3 regions of the Micromonospora olivasterospora genome follow, and region 1 is predicted to be linked to each of the others. Evidence: riboswitches for the same ligand, from Rfam matches in the RefSeq annotation. Region 1 holds a riboswitch; each other region holds the start of a gene.
The links. Region 1 has a riboswitch for cobalamin ahead of JD77_RS25225 (hypothetical protein). Riboswitches for the same ligand answer to the same signal wherever they lie in the genome.
Positions count from the first base shown of each region.

Region 1 (2,194 bases):
CGAGCCGGTACGCCGGGGCGGCGGCGCGGCGGCCGTGGTCGGCCGCTGGGCGCGCCCCTGACGGTGGGGACCGCGGCGACGGCTCAGCCACCCCTGGGCCGTCGCCGCCGCGTCCGCCACCGTCGCGGCGTGTCCGGGGCCGTGGCTTCCGGGGGTTCCACGCGGGTGGAACTGCCGCGGACGAGTCCGTCGTACTGTCGGCGAGCCGACCGTGCGCGGCAAGTGACTTTCGGTTTCCCCCGTGGCGCGGGGGGTGGATCACCGGATAGTGTGGCGCTGCCGTGGTGTTCGGGAAGCCGGTGCGGAACCGGCGCGGCCCTCGCCACTGTGATCGGGAAGTCCGCGGCCCTCGTCGCTACGAGGTCACTGGGTGCCTTGCACACCTGGGAAGGCCGGCCACGGACGCACCTCCCGTCAGCCAGGAAACCGGCCACGGCACTGCGATGACCCGTCCACGAGGTGCTGGAAGGCGATCCCGATGCGCGAGCGCGCGATGCGGCCCACCCTGTTCCGGCGCGCTGCCGCGCCACTGTCCATCGTGCGAGGTCCTCATTTCCGGGCTGCTCGCCGACGTGTACGGGATCCGCGCCGACGTGGCGGCGCACCCGGTCACGGGGCGGCCCACCATCACGTACCACCCACCCGCGTCATGAACCGGCACGTGCTGCTGGTGGCCCGCGGGGTCACCCACACCACGGGCCAAGAGACCGGGCGCCGCCTCGCGGCGCGCGCAGGAGGAGTCGCACATGACGGAGCCGGAAGGCTGCCTGGTGACGGTGTGCCGGGACTGCTGCTGCGGCAGCGCGGGCAAACACCCGTACGTCGACCACGACGCGCAGCTGCGACGTCTGCGCGACGCGTTGCCGGCACCGCACCGGGTCCGGGTCAGCACCTGCCTCGACCTGTGCGCGCAGTCGAACCTGGTGGTCGTCCAGCCCAACCGGGCCGCGCGGCGCGTCGGGGCGCGTCCGGTCTGGTTCGGTCTGGTCCTCGACGACGCGGTGGTCGACGACATCGCCGACTGGGTCCGCGCGGGGGGACCGGGTGTCGTGCCGTTGCCCGCCGTGCTGGAGCTGTCGCTGGTCGGCACCGGGATCCCCGCCGGGGGCGGCTCGCCCGACGGCAGCCCGGTCTGACCGTCGTCGTCGACGCCCCGGAACCACGGGCTGCCCGCGACGTCCTTCGTCATGCCGGCCGGCGGCCCGTCGACGCTGTGGACGCCGGCCGGACCGCGGCGGGAAAGAGCCGCGCCGGGTCCGTGACCGGACCCGGCGCGGCGTGGGTTCCGCTAGGCGGAGATGTTACGGACGGTGTTGTACAGGTTCGCCACCTGGTTGCCGTAGTACGGCGAGTACATGTACTGCGGGAGGTTGGTGTACTTGAAGTCGTTGTGGCCGTTCAGGTAACCCCAGTTGCCGTCGAACTGCATCAGCCAGCCGCCGCCGGAGGAGCCGCCGGTCATGTAGTTGACCATGTAGATGGTGCCGCCACCGCCGTTGTAGGTGGGGCCGTTCTCCGCGGTGAGCAGCTGGCCGTTGAACGGCGACGCCTGCGGGTAGCCGAAGGCGTAGACGTACTGGCCGATCGCGAAGTTCCAGCCGATGCCCTGCCCGCCGAGGTAGTCGCAGATCCGCCAGCCGTTGACGCGGCCGATCACGGCCGAGCCGACGTCGTTGGCGAAGTCGTTGTTGTTGTAGTAGAAGGCCGTGGTGGACCAGAGCTGGATGGCGGACCACTGGCCGTAGGGGGCCGCGCCGTTGTTGTAGTTCGGGACGAAGACCCAGTTGCTGGCGAACACCCCGCCGCCGGTGAGGCAGTGGGCCGCGGTCCACACCGAGGACCTGCCCTCGGTGTTCACGATGGTCCCCGAGCAGACGTAGTTGCCGCCGTTGAGGGTGAAGAAGACCTTACCGGCGGTGCGGGCCGTCGGGTGGCCGACCGGGTAGTTAGGGTAGTAGGCCTGCGTCCCCACGCCGGAGGAGTCGCCCGTCGACCCGCTCGCCTTCGGCGTGACCGCGGGGGCGACCGGCGCCACGCTGCCGGACGGCCCCTGCGGCTGGGTGGCGTTCGTCGACTGGTCCTGGGCGCGGTCGCGCTTGGCGAGCGCCGCCTTCACCGAGGGGATCTCGGTGTCCGGCTTGGCCGCCTTCATCCGGTCCGACGTCCAGTACGCCGTGAGGGCCCGCTGCCGGGC
Region 1 is NZ_VLKE01000001.1:5,496,705-5,498,898, forward strand. Features, by position in the region: gene ggt (gamma-glutamyltransferase) at 1-61, shown strand, start outside; cobalamin riboswitch at 266-449, shown strand; gene JD77_RS25225 (hypothetical protein) at 771-1,136, shown strand; gene JD77_RS25230 (trypsin-like serine peptidase) at 1,289-2,194, opposite strand, start outside.

Region 2 (2,194 bases), on a different contig from region 1:
CGCGCAGGTCGGTGCGCCAGATGTTGTGCCCGTCCACCAGGCCGGCGACGATCGTCTTGCCGCGCAGCGGACCGGCTCCGCTGAGCCGCCTGAGGTTGCCCGGCCCGGCGACGAGGTCCAGGCCGATCGCCTCGACCGGTGTGCCGAGCAGCGCGGGCAAAGCGTCGCCGAGCTCGCCGAAGTAGCTGGCGACGAAGATCTGCGGCCGCTGCTCCAGCTCGCCGAGCCGGATGTAGGCGCGGCGCAGCGCGTCGATCTCATCCGGGGTGCGGTCGGCGACGTAGGCGGGCTCGTCGAGCTGCACCCACTCCACACCGGCCCGCGCCAGGTCCGCGAGCAACGAGGCGTACGTCTCGACCAGGTCGTCCAGCCGGGCGAACGGGTCGGCGCCCTTGGCCAGCAGCAGGAACGTGGCCGGGCCGACGAACACCGGCCGGGTGGTGATGCCAAGGGCGCGGGCCTCGCTGTACTCGCTCAGGGCCTTGGCCGGGTTCGGGGTGAACTGGGTGTCGGCGTCGATTTCCGGGACCAGGTAGTGGTAGTTGGTGGCGAACCACTTGGTCAGCTCCAGCGCCGGCTCGGCGTCAACCCCGCGGGCCATCGCGAAGTACGTGTCGAGCTCGGGCAACCCGAGCCGGCGAAACCGGGCCGGGACCGCGCCGACGGCGACGGCGGTGTCGAGGACGTGGTCGTAGTAGGAGAACGTGTTGGACGGGATGGCGTCGAGGCGGGCATCGCGCAGCGTCTGCCACACCTGGCCGCGCAGGCCGGCCGCTGTCGATTCCAGGGCGGCGGCGTCGATGCGCCCTGCCCAGTACGCCTCGACGGCCTTCTTCAGCTCGCGGTTGCCGCCGATGCGCGGATAGCCGAGCACGGTGCTGGTACCGAATGTCACGGGGTGTTTCCCTTCCCTCGAGGTGCCCGACGTGCACGGGAAGGCAGGGGAAAGGCCAGACGGCCTTCCGCCCGGCCCTCCCGAGAGGCCGTCGGGGGCGCACGCGGTCGTGTGCGCGGTGCGGGCAGGTCTTCGGACTCGTGGGCGTCGTGCTCGCGCCTACCGGCCGTCGCTTCCCAGGCTCGCGCCCAGTGCTTGATGACGGCTTTCGTTCCCACTCACCGCTGCGGGGCAGTCCCGGTCTCGCACCGGGTTCCCTCTTACGACGCACGGCCTGGCGGCCGCGCGAACCAGCACTGCAGGCAATCCTAGAACTCGTCATCTGTTGCCACGACCGGCCCCACCGGACGGCCGAACCATCTGCGATGGACGCCATATATGCCGACGGCAGGGGAGCCGCACACAACATCTCGTGTCGGCGTGTCCTTGGCCCGACGGGCTGCACGCATCCGGTGAGGGGCAGAGAGCGCGATGGAAAGGCGCATCGACCCCCAGAGAGTGCCAAACACCGGGCCCGCGGCGAGTTCGACCAGCAGTTCATCGGGGCCCGCGAGATGAACGCGGCGGAGCTGAAGCGGTTCGAGGCATGGGAGATGACGCGATGAGCGAGGACGTGGTCCGGGCGGCCGAGGCGTTCGCCCGCGGCGAGGTCGACTACGACGACACCGCCCCGGTCGAGCTGCCGCCGGCGGCGGAGACCGAACCGATGGTGATGCGCGGAGTGCGCCTGCCCGTGGACCTGGACCAGCGGGTCCGCGACGCCGCCGACGCCGCCGGCGTCAAGGCATCCACCCTCATCCGCGAGTGGATCGAACTCGGACTCACCGAGCTGGAGAACGACCGGCCCGTGTCCCTGTCCGCGCTGCGCCGCGCGATCGCCCACGCCACCCAGGCCAGCCGCGCCGCCTGACCGGCTCACCACCCACTCACAGCGGCTCACAGCGCAGAGTCACACCACCAAGCCAAACACCAACCACTGGCCGTTGCCAGCGAAGTTGAACTTCTTGCCATCGAATCTGGTTCGGATGGAGTTTCTGCCACTACAGATGGTCCGCTCCTGGTCATCGAGTCTGGAGTTGATGATGACGCTGGTGGCGGCGGAATCCGTTTGGCCTGGCGCTGAGCTGGTGTTCGTCGCGGCGGCTGGTGCGTAGGCCCACCCGATCGCGGCGCGACGGCTACCACCACGATCGGGGTCAGATTCGGTGGCACAAAGCCTCGAGCCCACCAGTCACATCTGAGCAGGCGAACCGACTCCCCTGCCATCGAAGATGAACCGCCCCTGGTCATCGGGACCAG
Region 2 is NZ_VLKE01000002.1:35,687-37,880, forward strand. Features, by position in the region: gene metE (5-methyltetrahydropteroyltriglutamate--homocysteine S-methyltransferase) at 1-895, opposite strand, end outside; cobalamin riboswitch at 1,002-1,205, opposite strand; gene JD77_RS31295 (hypothetical protein) at 1,497-1,805, shown strand.
Region 2: linked by a shared signal. The riboswitch ahead of metE (5-methyltetrahydropteroyltriglutamate--homocysteine S-methyltransferase) and the one ahead of JD77_RS25225 (hypothetical protein) in region 1 are both predicted to bind cobalamin.

Region 3 (2,194 bases), 3.2 Mb from region 1:
TTGATCAGCTCCTCGGTGCCGATCCGGGCGAGCCGGCCGGGCACGTCGTCGAACACCTGAATGCCGCCGGCCTTCTCGATGATCGTGGTGGCGACGTCCTCGCTGCCGAAAACCCGCAGCTCACCGCCGCCCGGCCGGTTCAGCATCGCGACTGTCGGCCGCTTCACCCCGGCGAGTTCGCTCTCGACGCCGGCGACGGTCTGCTTCATCTTCGTGACAAGAGCCTCGGCCTGCGTCGTCGTGCCGAGAACACGGCCGAGGTCGGTGAGGTCGCCGTAGACGCTGTCAAGCGAGACGTCGTTGTCGGCCAGGGATTTCTGCCCCTCGCCGTCGGCGGTCGGGCAGTACTGGGTGAACAGGTACGAGCCGATGCCGATCTTGTTCAGTTCGGCGCGGGTGCCGAGTCCCTCGGTGGTGAAGGCCCCGGTGAACCCGGAGACCACGAAGTCCGGGTCGAGGCGCAGCACCTCCTCGCGGCTCGGATACTCCTCCGGGTAGTAGGTCGGCTCCTGCTGGTCCGGGTGGAACTGCGCGGCATATTCGGGCAGCAGCGGATTGTCCAGGTAGGCGGCGCCGACCAGCTTGTCGCCGGCGCCGAGGGCGTACACCGCCTCGATCCCATTGTGGAAGGCCGCGAAAATCTTGGTGGGCGGGGCGCCGGCCGGCACGGCGACACCGCAGTTGGTGACGGCGGTCGCGCCGCTCCCGGCGGTCACCTCGGGTTCGGTGTCGCTGCCGGAACAGCCGGCGAGGGCGACGATGAGAACGGACAGCGGCGCGGTGATGCGCCAAGGCATGGGGAACCGCACAGCGGGACCGCCTTCCAGCACCTCGTGGACGGGTCGAAGCGTGCCGTGGCCGGTCTCCTGGCTGACGGGACAAGCAACCACCGGCCGGCCTTCCTAGGCGCAAATGCCCAGTGACCTCGCGAACGACGAGGGCCAGCGGTCTCCCGATCACAGTGGCGAGGGCCGCGCCGGCATCACACCGGCTTCCCGAACACCACGGCGCCCACACGATAACCGCTCACCTCCGGCCAGGAACCGCTGCGGGGTGCCGGGGGTGGGGATCGACGCACCGAACCCGCCCGCCGCCGCGTGGCCGGCACAAACCAGAAACGCCCCGGGAGAGGATCTCCCGGGGCGTTTCTGATGCATCCGATCAGCTTGTTGTTTAACCCTTCTGATCTCGTCGTTCGGCGATGGTGAGGGCGCGTTTCACGGTCTTCCCGACGTCGTAGCTGGGTGCGGGCTGTCGGTTCTTCCCCATGGACAAGCCCGTACGACGCCGACTACGACTCAGCGGGGTGATCAACGAGTACCACCGGGCGGCCTGAAATGATCTTCAAAATGCCAGGTCAAAGCCACTGAACGAGTTTCGGCACGGTGCAGGCTGCGGCGTAGCCGAGGCGTCGCAGCCGGGCGCCCAATCGTGCGGAGCTCAGCGACGTGCCGGGAGCGGCGCCGGGGAACAGCCACCGGTTAGCTAGCGGACGAGGTTTTCGGCACCCGCAGGGGCCTCCGTGGTGCGTATCTCGATGATGCCGGCGACCCAACGGGTTCCCCTGGGACCGCCGACCCGGATCACGGCGACCGCGGCGAGCTGGTATCCCGGTGCGCCGTTACCGTCAGCCGATTCGATGGGGGTACCGAACCGGATGATCTCGCGCCATATGTCGAACCCAGGCCCGAGATCCCGAGCGACCTGCGCGATCGGCTTGCCGGTCTCCCGCACGATCCGCACCGTGCCCTCGCGGAACTTTCTATCGAACCGCTTTCTCGTTTCAGCCATGACCGTCTGTCCCCTTGGGTTTGGTCTCCACGCTGACGGGGGAACCTCACCCGACGATGATGATCTTCCCCGCAGCGGAGCCGCCGCCGAACGGGACAACGCCGGGGCCCTGTCAGGTCGATGGGGGCGCGGTGTCGGGTTCCTGTTTGATGGGTTTGGTGGGGTTGATGGGTGGGAAATTCTCTTCCTTGTCGTAGTAGTGAGGGCCGTAGTCGGCGATGACGATGCGATGGGGGTTGATAACGAGGTTGAATAGGTTGTTCAGACCGAAAAGCACCATGATTTCTTGTCGGCGGATTCTGTTGTTGTTGTCGGGGATCCTGACGGTGAATTGCAGGTACACCGAGTTGGTGCGGTAGATGTCGGGTTCCCTGGTGTCGGGTTTGAGTGCGGTGTTGGCGAA
Region 3 is NZ_VLKE01000001.1:2,310,708-2,312,901, forward strand. Features, by position in the region: gene JD77_RS10600 (ABC transporter substrate-binding protein) at 1-809, opposite strand, end outside; cobalamin riboswitch at 840-1,022, opposite strand; gene JD77_RS10605 (hypothetical protein) at 1,486-1,734, opposite strand; gene JD77_RS10610 (hypothetical protein) at 1,904-2,194, opposite strand, start outside.
Region 3: linked by a shared signal. The riboswitch ahead of JD77_RS10600 (ABC transporter substrate-binding protein) and the one ahead of JD77_RS25225 (hypothetical protein) in region 1 are both predicted to bind cobalamin.